One region of the Janthinobacterium sp. NKUCC06_STL genome, then DNA from elsewhere that is predicted to be linked to it. Evidence: predicted binding sites of a transcription regulator. Region 1 holds the regulator's gene; each other region holds the start of a gene.
What was found. The regulator sigma-54, encoded in region 1, starts transcription at its own class of promoters, with help from an activator protein. The targets are predictions, from matches to a motif close to TGGCANGNAANCTGCTTT.
Positions count from the first base shown of each region.

Region 2: KO539_RS01495 (EDSAP-1 family PEP-CTERM protein) is a predicted target of sigma-54. The motif match lies at 1,312-1,329, and genes of this name have one in related genera.
Region 3: urtA (urea ABC transporter substrate-binding protein) is a predicted target of sigma-54. The motif match lies at 1,512-1,529, and genes of this name have one in related genera.
Region 4: KO539_RS09555 (nitrate/nitrite transporter) is a predicted target of sigma-54. The motif match lies at 1,835-1,852, and genes of this name have one in related genera.

Region 1 covers NZ_JAHKQY010000003.1:597,240-600,449, reverse strand. Annotated here, with positions in the region: gene KO539_RS15295 (enoyl-CoA hydratase/isomerase family protein) at 1-54, opposite strand, end outside; gene hpf (ribosome hibernation-promoting factor, HPF/YfiA family) at 190-552, opposite strand; gene KO539_RS15285 (RNA polymerase factor sigma-54) at 622-2,100, opposite strand; gene lptB (LPS export ABC transporter ATP-binding protein) at 2,105-2,860, opposite strand; gene lptA (lipopolysaccharide transport periplasmic protein LptA) at 2,860-3,210, opposite strand, start outside.
Region 2 covers NZ_JAHKQY010000001.1:313,122-316,331, reverse strand. Annotated here, with positions in the region: gene KO539_RS01500 (EDSAP-1 family PEP-CTERM protein) at 1-145, opposite strand, end outside; gene KO539_RS01495 (EDSAP-1 family PEP-CTERM protein) at 255-1,238, opposite strand; gene KO539_RS01490 (glycosyltransferase) at 1,427-2,659, opposite strand; gene KO539_RS01485 (hypothetical protein) at 2,799-2,972, shown strand.
Region 3 covers NZ_JAHKQY010000001.1:220,862-224,071, reverse strand. Annotated here, with positions in the region: gene KO539_RS01035 (transglutaminase family protein) at 1-578, shown strand, start outside; gene KO539_RS01030 (DUF4349 domain-containing protein) at 595-1,383, shown strand; gene urtA (urea ABC transporter substrate-binding protein) at 1,582-2,835, shown strand; gene urtB (urea ABC transporter permease subunit UrtB) at 3,012-3,210, shown strand, end outside.
Region 4 covers NZ_JAHKQY010000002.1:115,288-118,497, forward strand. Annotated here, with positions in the region: gene KO539_RS09540 (TonB-dependent siderophore receptor) at 1-753, shown strand, start outside; gene KO539_RS09545 (SirB2 family protein) at 758-1,135, opposite strand; gene KO539_RS09550 (GNAT family N-acetyltransferase) at 1,223-1,669, opposite strand; gene KO539_RS09555 (nitrate/nitrite transporter) at 1,952-3,196, shown strand; gene KO539_RS09560 (NarK family nitrate/nitrite MFS transporter) at 3,193-3,210, shown strand, end outside.

The DNA.
Region 1 (3,210 bases):
GAGCACGATGTGCCCGGTGCGGTTGCGGATGGAGGTCTGGACGAAGTCGCTCATGGCAGGCAGGAAAGAAGTGAAAGTGCAAACATTCTAGCGCCTGCGCGGGGAAGATTGCGTTCAACAGGTCCAGGCGCAAAAAAGGGCGCAAGATGTGCGCCCTTAGTTGATCACAACTGCTGGAAGCGGGTGGCCTTAAACGGCGACGACGGCGTCTTCCTCGGAGTTGTCTGGCAGATGCTTGATCGCCTCTTTACCGTGCCCTTGCACTTTGGTTTTGTATTTCATCACTTGCCTATCGAGCTTGTCGATCAGGGTATCGATCGCGGCGTACAGGTCGTGCGCCAGGCTTTCCACATAGACAGTCTTGCCACTCAAACGCAGGTTGACTTCAGCCTTTTGACGTTTTTCTTTCTCTTTGAGGTTATCCACGGTCAGAATCACGGCGATATCGATGACTTGATCGAAATGACGTTTCACGCGCTCCAGCTTCGTTTGTACGTATTCACGGATGGCTGGTGTCACTTCGAGATGATGTCCGCTGATGGTGAGATTCATACACACTCCTAAAGATGATCGGGTTCGTGCGGTCCATCGTATCCGGCCCGCAGAGGAACCGAAAAAAACTTACAAACACTTACGCAGGCTCACTGGCGGAATTTTCAACGCTTCCCGGTATTTGGCAACAGTACGTCGCGCAATCACCATGCCTTGTTCCCCCAGCATGTCCGCAATCTTACTGTCGGATAAAGGATTTTTAGGGTCTTCTGCTCCTGTCAGTTGCACGATCAATGCCCGTATCGCCGTCGATGACGCTTCGCCCCCCGCTTCGGTGGCGACGTGGCTACCAAAGAAATATTTCAACTCGAACATGCCGTGCGGGGTCAGCATGTACTTTTGAGTTGTTACCCGCGAGATAGTACTCTCGTGTAAACCCAGTGTATCAGCTATTTCACGGAGCACAAGGGGGCGCATGGCAACGGCCCCATGCGAGAAAAAGTTCTTTTGTCTTTCTACTATCGCCTGTGCCACGCGCAGGATGGTGTCGAAGCGCTGGCGCATATTCTTGATCAGCCACTTGGCTTCCTGCAACTGTGCGCCCATGGCGCCTTCGCCCTTGCCCTGCTTGAGCAGGTTGGCGTACATGGCGTTGACGCGCAGGCGCGGCATGACGTCGTTGTTCAGGGTCACTTGCCAGCCATTGCGCGCGCGCTTGACGACGACGTCAGGCACCACGTAATCGGACACGTCCGAGGCGAACACGGCGCCCGGATGCGGATTGCACTGGCGAATCACCGTCTGCGCTTCGCGCAAGTCTTCCTCGTCGCAATCGAGGGCTTTTTTCAGCTTGTTGAAATCGCGCTGGGCAAACCAGGCCAGGTGCTTTTCCACGATGACGAGGGCCATGCGCCGCGTCACCATGGCGATGTGCGGCAAGCGCTTGATTTGCAGGGCCAGGCATTCGGACGCATTGCGCGCGCCCACGCCCGGCGGATCGAAACTTTGCAGCAGCGACAAGGCCGTGCGCATCTCGTCGGCGTCGATTTCCAGCTCTTCCGGCAGGCGCGCCAGGATGTCGTCGAGCGACTCTTCCAGGTAGCCATTGTCGTCGAGCGCGTCGATGATCAGCTCGACCAGCGCGCGGTCGCGCAACTCGAGCACCGTCACGCGCATCTGCTCCATCAGGTGCTCGCGCAGGGTGCAGTGATGGGCCTCCAGCTGCGGACGCGAATCTTCATCGTCTGGCGCCTTGCCGCGGCTCGCCTCGCTCCAGTCGCTGTCGCCACCGTCCGCGGCAGCCGGACTGTCGCCCGCCTCGCCGTCAAAGGTTTCCGCTTCGGCCGGCGCGGCAGGCGCGTCCTGGCTTGGCGGCTGGGGCGGCGCTTCGGCCGGCGCCGCCGTGGAACTCAAGGCGCCGTCGGACAGCAGGCGCAGCGAACGGTCGAGCGGATCGTCGAGGCGCTCGAGCAAGGGATTGTCCGTCAGCAGTTGCTCTAGTTCCTGGTGCAATTCCAGGGTAGACAATTGCAACAGGCGTATCGATTGCTGCAACTGCGGCGTCAGTGCCAGGTGCTGCGAAGTGCGCAGCTGCAATGATTGTTTCATTGGCTTACATGCGGAAGTGTTCGCCCAGATAGACCCGGCGTACCGACTCGTTCGCGATGATGTCGTCGGGGCGTCCCGACGCCAGCACCGAGCCCTGGTTGATGATGTAGGCACGGTCGCAGATACCCAGCGTCTCGCGCACATTATGATCGGTGATCAGCACGCCGATATTGCGCTCCTTCAAGAAGCGCACGATGCGCTGGATCTCGATCACGGCGATCGGATCAACGCCGGCGAACGGCTCGTCGAGCAGCACGAAACGGGGATCGGTGGCCAGCGCGCGGGCGATTTCCACGCGGCGGCGCTCGCCGCCCGACAGGGACAGGGCCTGGTTCTCGCGCAGCTTTTCAATCTGCAAGTCGGCCAGCAATTTGTCCAGGCGCTCCTCGATCTCGGCCTTCTTCAAAGGACGGCCTTCAACGGTCTGGATTTCCAGCACGGCGCGGATATTGTCTTCCACCGTCAGCTTGCGAAAGACGGACGCTTCCTGCGGCAGGTAGGACAGGCCCATCTGCGCGCGGCGGTGGATCGGCAGGCTGGAAATGTCCACGCCGCTGATATCGATGCTGCCGCCGTCCGACGGCACCAGGCCGACGATCATGTAGAACGAGGTAGTCTTGCCGGCGCCGTTCGGGCCCAGCAACCCCACCACTTCGCCGCATTCGACTTGCAGCGAGACATCATGCACGACTTGCCGCTTGCCATAGGTTTTTTGCAGCCCGCGAACGATCAGGGTGCTGCCGCAACGTGTATTTTCCATTATTTCTTTCCTGGCGCGGGCGTGGCCGGCGCTTTCTCCGCCGCCGGCGCCTTGGTCTTCGGCTGGATCACCATGCGCACGCTGCCGCCATCCGCGGTGCTGGTGCCGCTGTTGGAATTTTCCATCGCAAATTCTTCCTTGCGGCTGTCATACGAGATGAAGGCGCCGTTGGCCACATCGGTCACTTTCGCGCCTTCCAGGCGCGTCAGCTTGGCTCTGGAAAACAGTTTCACCACTTCCGTTTTGTTGTTGTATTCCACGCGCTCCGCTTCGCCTTCGACCCACAGGTCGCCCGCGCCATCGCGCTTCTGGCGGAAGGTGGCGAGCTTGCCGGGATCGGCCCAGAAAGT
Region 2 (3,210 bases), on a different contig from region 1:
TGGAGCCGGTGGGATTGCTGATGACCAGGCCAAAGACACTGGTGTACGAATAGCCGTAGGCGGCGGCACTGGCAGTGCCGCTGCTGGCCAGCAGCAGAAAAGCTAACAGGAATGTTGGCAGCCGGGTGCAAGAAAATATAGTCATGAAAATCCTCATCTCCTGATCGGTCGCGTTGTAAGGAAAACCGACAGGTTTGCCACATAAAAAAGGCGAGGAGAGCCTCCTCGCCTGTGAATCCCCCCTGTTGCCTGGTTCAGACGGCGACCTTGCGGCGGCGGGCATAGCCCAGGCCAGCCAGACCCAGGCCCAGCAAGGCCAGGGTGCCCGGTTCCGGTGTCGCTTGCTGTTTCACCAGATCCACGCTTTCCACCGCATTCAGGGTCAGCGTGTAGTTACCGGCCGTCAAGGCATTGCTGACGGAGCTGAAGTTGCTGCCGCACACCGTGCCGACACCGGTGCCCGTGGGCGTGCCGCAGCCGGAAGGGTCGTAGGTGAACAGGTTGCCGCGCGTGAGGAAATTGGTCGCCAGGCTGGTGTTCAGGTTGGCGCCATCGGCGTTTTCCGTGCCGCCGAAGATGCCCGAGCCGATCGCGCCATCGGGCGTCCAGTTGAACACCGTCGCACCGGTCGCATCCGTGATGGTGAAGGTGACGACCAGGTTGGCCGTGGCGGTGGATAGCTGGCCGACCGTGCTTTGCAGGAAGACCTGCATGAAGGGCGAGGCCAGGAAGTCAAAGCTCAGCGTTGCCGTGGGTGAGCCGACGATGAAATCGACGGAAAAGCCCGTGGTCGAGCCGTTGCGCCCGGAAGCATCGGCCGTGCCGGCGGGGCCTGCGAGGTGGGCTTCGGCCACGTTCACCACCTGGGTGGAGGTGGAGCCGGGCGGGAACGAAGGGAACTGCGTGCTGACGATCTGCGCATCGCCGCGCGAATAGGTGTTGGTGGGGCCTTGCTGCGTGAAGTCATTCTCGCCCTTGGTGACGGCGCCGACGTTGGCGCGCGGGGCATCGAGCGAGCCGGAGCCGCCATTGATGACGCTTACGCCATTCAGGGTGGCCGTGCTGCGCGAGATGGTGGTGCTGTTGGCCACCGTGATCTGGCCCGTTGGCACGGCGATCACCAGGCCGAAGATGTTGTTGTAGGAATAGCCGTAGGCGCCCGCCTGTGCGCTACCGGCGGCGCACAGCATGGCCAGTGCCGCTGCGGCCGGGAGCAGTTTCAGTTTCGAGAGTTTCATTGTATTCACCTCGTGGTTGAGTGAGTCTGAGAGTCTTGCTTGAGTCCTGTCGGCAGGTGCTCATGGCCAGATCTAAGCGACTTCCATGCCAACGCATGAGGTTCTTTTGAAATCAAGGACTTGGCGTGCTTTTGTTGAAGTGCTGCAGGTGTTGTCGGACGCTCTGTAAGAAAAACCGACGCCGCCCGTCAAGGCAGGCCGCCCGGTGGCAACGAGCCCAGCAGGGCGTGCATATGGGGCAGCAAGCGTTGCCCTGGCACATAGTTGCGCATGGCCGTGGCCAGCTGGCGCGCCGCCAGCCTGGCTCGGCCATCGTCGAGCATGCGCGTGGCGGCATGGCGCAGGGCGGTTTCCTGGAAGCGGTCGGCGCGCAGCAGCAGGCCGGCACCGGCCCCGGCGATGCCGTGCATGTTGAGGAATTGATCGAGGTTGCCGGCGATGCCGATGACGGGCACGCCCGCCGTCAGCGCCTGCTGGCTGGTGGGGCTGCCGCCGTTGCAGATCACCAGGCTGGCGCGCCGGGCGGCCGTGTCGCCGGGCAGAAAGGGCGCGACATAGGCATTCGGCGGCACGGCGTCGACGCGGATGGTGCCGGCCGTGGCCGCCAGTACGGTGACGGGCAGGGGCGCCAGCGCGCGCAGCACGCGTGGCAGCAATTGCCCCTGGCCGGAGCTGCCCAGGGTGACATAGATGATGGGCCGTCCGCTGCTCAGTTCCGGGCGCTGCCACCAGTCGGGCAAATCAAGCGGCGGCGCCCAGATGACGGCGCCCAGGTAGTCGTGCGTGGCCGGCATGGCTTGCGGCGGAAACAGTTGCGGAATATCCGCGTACAAGGTGTGGTCGGCATCCGTATAGATGCGCCGAAGGTCGCTGCCCAAGGATGGCAGGCCATGGCGGCGGCGCACGCGGTTCAGGGGCACGGCGTGCGAGGCGAAGGCCAGCGGGCGGATCAGGCGGAACAGGGGATCGGCCAGCCAGATGGGCAGCATGCCTGTCAGGGGCAGGCTGGGCACCGTGTAGTGCTGGCGCACCCAGGGACTCCAGTAGGCATTGCTGACGGTAATGTAGGGAATGCGCTGCAGGCGCGCGCTGACCGACAGCGACAGGCGGAAGTCGCCGATCACGAGATCGGGCTGGACGGCATTGAGCAGGCGCAAGTCGTCTTCCACATACGCGTGCAGCGTACTTTCCGTATAGACGGGCTTGCCGTGCGCCAGCGCCTGCAGGAATTGCAACGATGAAATACTGTCGATGCGCCAGCGCCGGAAGGGCGCTTGCTTGAAGCAAAAGTCATAGCCGTCGGCACAGGCAAAATGCACCTCGTACTTGTCCTCGTCCAAGCCCTGGGCCAGGCTCAGGGGACGGCCGACGTGGGCCAGGGTCACTGCCTCGGCCATAAAGAGGATTTTCTTGCGCGCCATGGGAATCGCTTGCATTCGTAGCTGGAGGGGATGCCTGCCAAGTTGGAGTGGCGCCACGCCGTTTAGTTCCCCCGCAGCGCGCCACTGGCGGGCGCCAGGATTTGGTTGCATCGGCTACAGTGGGGCAAAGGAGGCCACCATGCAGCTACAATTTCATCTTGCCCCGTTGCGTGCGCACAGCACGCCCGAACCCGATATGCCGCCACCGCCGGAAGGCGACCCGCTCACGCCGCCGCCGGAACAGCCGCCCCACATCGATCCCGTGCCGGTCGAGGAGCCGACGCCGCCGCCACCGCCCGTGAAAATGCATTGAGCGGTTTTCGGACCGTTGCACCGTGCCATGGCCTGCGGTGGGGAGGCGTGCGCCGCGTTTATTTCCAATCGGAAATGGACTGCGGGGCGGCCGCCGGCGCCACGCCATTTAAACAACAAAAACGTCAATAAATGTTGCCGACTGGATACAAATCAAGCTCTAACTGTCGAGTGTCATGCGGCCGTCACGATTCTGTTCTTATAATGAGACATCATAAAAATTCTTGTACAGGAGACCA
Region 3 (3,210 bases), on a different contig from region 1:
ATCTAGCCAGCAGCCTGTATATCGACAGCGACCATCCGGCCGTGCGCGCCAAGGCAGCCGCATTGGCGGCAGGCGCGGTGGGCGACGCCGCCATCGCTGCCCGCTGCTTTGCCTTTGTGCGCGACGAGGTGGCCCACAGCTGGGACTACCAGCGCAATCCCGTCACTTGCCGCGCTTCCGATGTCTTGCAGCATGGCACGGGATACTGTTATGCGAAGAGCCATTTGCTGGCCGCATTGCTGCGCGCCAACGGCATTCCTGCCGGCCTGTGCTACCAGCGCCTGGCCGTCGGCGAAGTGGGGCCGCCGTTTTGTCTGCATGGCTTGAATGCCGTGTATCTGCAGGAGTTTGGCTGGTACCGCATCGATGCGCGCGGCAACAAGCCCGGCGTCGATGCCGCCTTCACGCCGCCACGCGAGCAGCTGGCCTTTCCCGTGCTGGCGCCCGAGGAACGCGACTTGCCGGAAATCTGGCCGGCACCGTTGCCGCAGGTGGTGGCGTCCCTGACCGGCCATGCGACGGTGCAGGACGTGGCGGCGAACTTGCCCGATATTGAATTATTGCCTCTGCAAAAATAATCCAAAGAAAGAAACCATGAAAAAAATCTGTATTGGCCTGATCGGCCTGATGTTGCTGGCCGGTTGCGGCAGCAAGGGCGAGAGCGGTGGGCAGTCGAGCGCCGCGCGCCTTGAGGGCAAGGAAAAGGGCAGCGAGTTTCTTGCCTATGAGCATAATGTCAGCGTCGATACGCACGAGGCGCAAGTGCGGCCCCTGTATGAAAAAGTGGTCGCCGCCTGCAAGGCCGACACGGAAAACGGCTGCCTGCTGCTCGACTCCAGCGTCGACAGCGGCCGCTACGTGCATGCGCGCATCAGCATGCGCGCCAAGCCGGCCGGCATCAAGAAGCTCGTCGCGCTGGTCGCGGCCGAAGGCGACGTCACCAGCCAGGGCACCAAGGTGGAAGACCTGGGCCGTCCCGTGCTCGACAGCAAGAAACGCCTGGAGATGCTCAAGCAATACCAGGCGCAATTGCAAGACCTGGAAAAGCGTTCGGGTACGAACGTCGATGCTCTCATCAAGGTGAGCAAGGAACTGGCCACCGTGCAAGTGGAGCTGGAACAGGCGACGGCGGCCAACGCGCTGTTGATGCAGCGCATCGATACGGACTTGCTGAACGTCGTCATCAGTGCCGAAGGCAAGCAATCGTTCTGGCGGCCCGTCAAGCGTGCGCTGGGCAATTTCACGGAAAACCTGTCGGAAGGCGTGGCCAACGCCATCACGGCCATGGCCTATATCCTGCCGTGGCTGATCGCTTTCGTGCTGCTGTTCCCGCTGGGACGCAAGGGCTGGCGCCGCCTGCGTGGAGTTCCTCGCAAGGATTGATGCCGGGATTGTTGCGTCCGGCGCACCGTTTTACGGCAATTTGAAACCTGGCTGCACAGTCCTTGTGCAGCCAGGTTTTTTTTCGTGCGGCAAAAGCCGCGTGCACCATGGCGGACACCTGCTGGTGCTGGCATGCATTCTGCTTTAACAACATCGCAGGCCCAGCTCGATCCCCACGAACCCATCACAGGAGTCCCCATGTCACGACGCATCATCCTGAAAGCGGCCGCCGCCGGCGCACTGGCCCTGGCCACGTCCACTTATATGCAGGCAGCCCTGGCCGCCGATACGATCAAGGTGGGCATTTTGCACTCCCTGTCGGGCACCATGGCCATTTCCGAAACGTCGCTCAAGGATGTGGCGCTGATGACGATTGCCGAGATCAATGCCAAGGGTGGCGTGCTGGGCAAGAAGCTGGAAGCCGTCGTCGTCGACCCCGCATCGAACTGGCCTTTGTTCGCGGAAAAAGCGCGCCAGCTGGTGGCGCAGGATAAAGTAGCTGTCGTGTTTGGCTGCTGGACATCCGTGTCGCGCAAGTCGGTTTTACCCGTGTTCAAGGAACTCAACAGTCTGCTGTTTTACCCGGTGCAATACGAGGGCGAGGAACTGGAAAAGAATGTGTTTTATACGGGTGCGGCACCGAACCAGCAGGCGATTCCCGCCGTCGAATACCTGATGAGCAAGGATGGCGGCGGCGCCAAGCGCTTCGTGCTGCTGGGCACGGATTACGTGTATCCGCGCACCACCAACAAGATCCTGCGCGCCTTCCTGAAAAGCAAGGGAGTCAAGGATAGCGATATCAGCGAGGTCTACACGCCGTTCGGCCATGCCGATTATCAAACCATCGTCGCCAACATCAAGAAGTTTTCCACGGGCGGCAAGACGGCCGTCATTTCCACCATTAATGGCGATTCGAACGTGCCGTTCTACAAGGAACTGGGCAATGCCGGCTTGAAAGCCACGGACGTGCCCGTCGTTGCGTTTTCCGTGGGCGAGGAAGAGTTGCGCGGTATCGATACCAAGCCCTTGCTGGGCCATCTGGCGGCATGGAATTACTTTGAATCCGTCAAGAACCCCGTGAATACCGCCTTCATCAAGCAGTGGAAGGCCTATGCCGTGGCGCAAAAGCTGCCGAACGCGGGTTCGGTCGTGACGAACGACCCGATGGAAGCGACCTATGTCGGCATCCACATGTGGGCGCAAGCCGTGGAAAAGGCGAAATCGACGGACACGGACAAGGTGATCGCCGCCATGGCCGGCCAGAGCGTCAAGGCGCCGTCGGGCTTCACCCTGACCATGGATGCGACCAATCACCACCTGCACAAGCCCGTGATGATCGGCGAGATCAAGGCCGATGGGCAATTCAATGTCGTGTGGAAAACAAAGGAACCGATACGTGCACAGCCGTGGAGCCCGTTTATCAAGGGGAATGAGGGCAAGCAGAAGTTGTAGAAGCTTGCGCGTCGAATCGTCATCGCAACCCCAGGCAAAGAGCTGGGGTCAGTAGCCTCGCGATCGGAATGCGGCCCCATTGGGGCGCATTCCCCCGCCGGGTCTGACCCCTGTCCTTGTCTTTGGGGGAAGGATACCTATCAAGACATCGGCTTTACTACATGGAATCCATGCACATGCAGCTTTTCCCCAAACTGCTGGTCCTCGCCTGCCTGCTGTTCTCCCCGTTGGCGCAGGCAGCCATCCCTGTCGATCTGCTGAAGCCCCTCTCCGGCGACGACCCCGACGCCAGGGTCGCCGCCGTCGCCCAGATCGCCGCCCTGGCCACGCCCGAGGCTGCCAAGGTGCTGCAAGCCTTGCAGGACGATCAGTTAT
Region 4 (3,210 bases), on a different contig from region 1:
GGCAGCTACGCCTACGCCAAGCATGCCGTCACGCCGTATGCGGGGCTGGTATGGGATATCGATGCGCAGCATGCGCTGTACACCAGCTACAGCAAGATATTCAAGCCGCAGGGCTACCAGGACCGGTTCGGCCGCTACCTCGATCCTGTGCAGGGCAAGAATCTGGAAGCGGGCGTGAAGGGCGAGTATTTCGGCGGCAAGCTCAATGCGGCGCTGGCCGTGTTCCGCATCGCGCAGGATGGCCTGGCGCAGGAAGACACGGGCCATTTTGTCGGCAATTCACTGACGCAGGCGTATTACGCGGCAGCCGGTACCACCAGCAAGGGTGTGGAACTCGATGTCTCGGGCGAACTGGCGCAAGGCTGGAATGTGTCGGCCAGCGTGTCGCATGCGGCGGCCGAGGACAACGCGGGCGCGCGCTTGAACAGCTATGTGCCGCAAACCCTGGCGCGCGTGTTTTCCACGTATCAGCTGCATGGCGATTGGCGGGCGTTATCGCTGGGCGGGGGCGTGAACTGGCAGAGCGGCGCCTACCGCGATGCCAGCGGGCCGAATGGCACGCAGCGCGTGGAGCAGGGCGGTTATGCCGTGGCCAGCCTGATGGCGAAATACGCGCTGTCGCGCCAGCTGTCCCTGCAGGCGAACATCAACAACCTGTTCGACAAGCATTACTACAGCCAGCTTGGCATGTATAACCAGGGTTATTGGGGCGCGCCGCGCAACGCCAGCGTTACCCTGCGCTACCTCTTCTGATGTATCAGAATGGCCAGGCCTGTTTGGTCACGGCCACGGCGACGATGTAGGCGAAGACCAGCACGGCGCCCACGAAGGCGGCGCCGCGCACGGCTGGCGTCTTGCCCCGTTTCAGGGCGATGGTGCCCAACACGATATAGGCCACCAGCGCGCACAGCTTGGCGGCCAGCCAGGGCTGGCTGCCCGGCGACTGGCCGCTCCACACGGCCAGGGTGATGGCGCTGGCCAGCAGGGCCGTGTCGACCAGGTGGGGCAATATCTTCACCCAGCGCTGCTGCAGCGCGGGCGAGGCGCGCAGCATCCAGGCGCCGCGCAAGAGGAAAAGAAAGCCGCTGGCGGCGGCGCAGCCCATGTGGAAATGCTTGAGGCTCAGATAGTCCATGCGTGATGTGGTGGGCGTTGATTGATGGTGGCGCCAGCATAGCCGCCTTTGGCGCGCCGCGCCATACACCGTCGGGATGAGACGCTGCTAACGCAGGAATTTCACGTACACGAGTTCCGGGTCGCCTTCATCGAGATGGTCGATCTGGCCGCTGCGCACGAAGCCCGCGCTGGCGAACAGCTGTTGCGCGGCCAGGTTGGATTGGTTCGTCGACGTGAAAATTTTCCCTGTCCGGCACGCGTCTGCGGCGGCGGCCAGCAGGCGCAAACCCGCGCCGCGCCGCTGCTGGCCGGGAGCGACCACCACCAGCGAGACAAAACCGTGGCCGAAGAAGTCGTCGTGCGTGAGGACATAGCCGGCGACCTGGCCAGCGCGGATGGCCACCTGGCAGTGCCCCTTGCCGACGGCGGCGCGCACGGCGTCGCCCCGGCTGGCGTGCGCCTGCGCGTAGGCGTCGCAGGCCAGCATGGCTGCCACATCGCCCGGCAGCGCCGCGCGCGTGATGATGGTGTCTGTTGCGTGAATGTTCTGCATGCCGCTCCTTTTCTCCAGGCGCCGAGTGTGCCAAAAATACCTGCGTTTGTAAAACACCCGCCATCCAGCCTAGGCCCATACCGCGCCATCTAGTTACTTTTGCCGATACGGCTATCCAGATTGCCTTTCCAGAATCACCCTGTGACCGATAGTGCCTTTCGACTCTGGCACGTAAGCTGGTCGGGACGGCTGGCCAGACGGCCAGTGCATTCATGGAGAAACATCGTGGCTACCCTAGATGGCACTAAGAACAACAGTAGTAACAAGGCAGTCGAACCCGGCATGCGGCGCAAGCAGTTTTCCGTGTTGGTCAGCAGTACCTTCGCATTTACCATCTGCTTTGCAGTCTGGATGATGTTTGCCGTGCTCGGCATCCCCATCAAGACCAGCCTGGGCTTGACTGAAACGCAATTCGGCCTGCTGGCCGCCATGCCCGTGCTGACGGGCTCCCTCGTGCGCGTGCCGCTGGGCATCTGGACGGACAAATACGGCGGACGCCGCGTCTTCTTTTGGCTGATGTTGGCCAGCGTCGTGCCGATCTACCTGATTTCCTACGCCACCGCCTATTGGCACTTCCTCGTGCTGGGCATGTTCGTCGGCCTGGCGGGCGGCTCGTTTTCCGTCGGCACGCCGTATGTGGCGCGCTGGTATGAAAAGGAGCGCCGCGGCCTGGCGATGGGCATCTTCGGCGCCGGCAACTCCGGTTCCGCGCTGACCAAGTTCGTTGCGCCGGGCATCGTCGCCGCCTTCGGCTGGCAGATGCTGCCCAAGGTGTACGCGGTCGCCATGCTGGCCACGGCCATCATCTTTTGGCTGTTTTCATTCACGGATAAATCGCACCTGGCGCCATCGGGCGAAAGTTTTTCGGCGCAGATGAAGGTGCTGAAGGACCCGCGCGTATGGCGCTACTGCCAGTACTACTCGGTGGTGTTTGGCGGCTACGTGGCGCTGGCGCTGTGGATGACGAAATATTACGTGGCCGAATACGGTTTTGATTTGAAGCACGCGGCGCTGCTGGCTGCCTGCTTCTCGCTGCCGGGCGGCGTGTTGCGCGCGTTTGGCGGCTGGATCTCCGACAAATACGGCGCGGCGAAAGTCACCTGGGCCGTGATGTGGGTGTGCTGGGTGTGCTTCTTCCTGCTGTCGTATCCGCAAACGCAGATGGTCGTGGAAACCGTCACGGGTCCGCTGGCTTTCCACATCGGCCTGTCGCCGCTGTGGTTCACCGTGCTGCTGTTCATCGTCGGCATCGCCATGGCCGTCGGCAAGGCGTCCGTCTTCAAGTTCATCGGCGATGACTTTTCCGACAACATCGGCGCCGTCTCGGGCGTGGTGGGCCTGGCCGGCGGCCTGGGAGGCTTCATCCTGCCCGTGATGTTCGGCGCCCTGGTGGACTTCACGGGCGTGCGTTCGAGCTCCTTCATGCTCTTGTACGGCACCGTCTGCGTTTCCCTCGTCTGGATGTATTTCTCGTTCAAGCCGCTGCGTGCGGCGACTATCAATCAACCTGCAGGAGTACAAGCATGAGCAGATATATGATC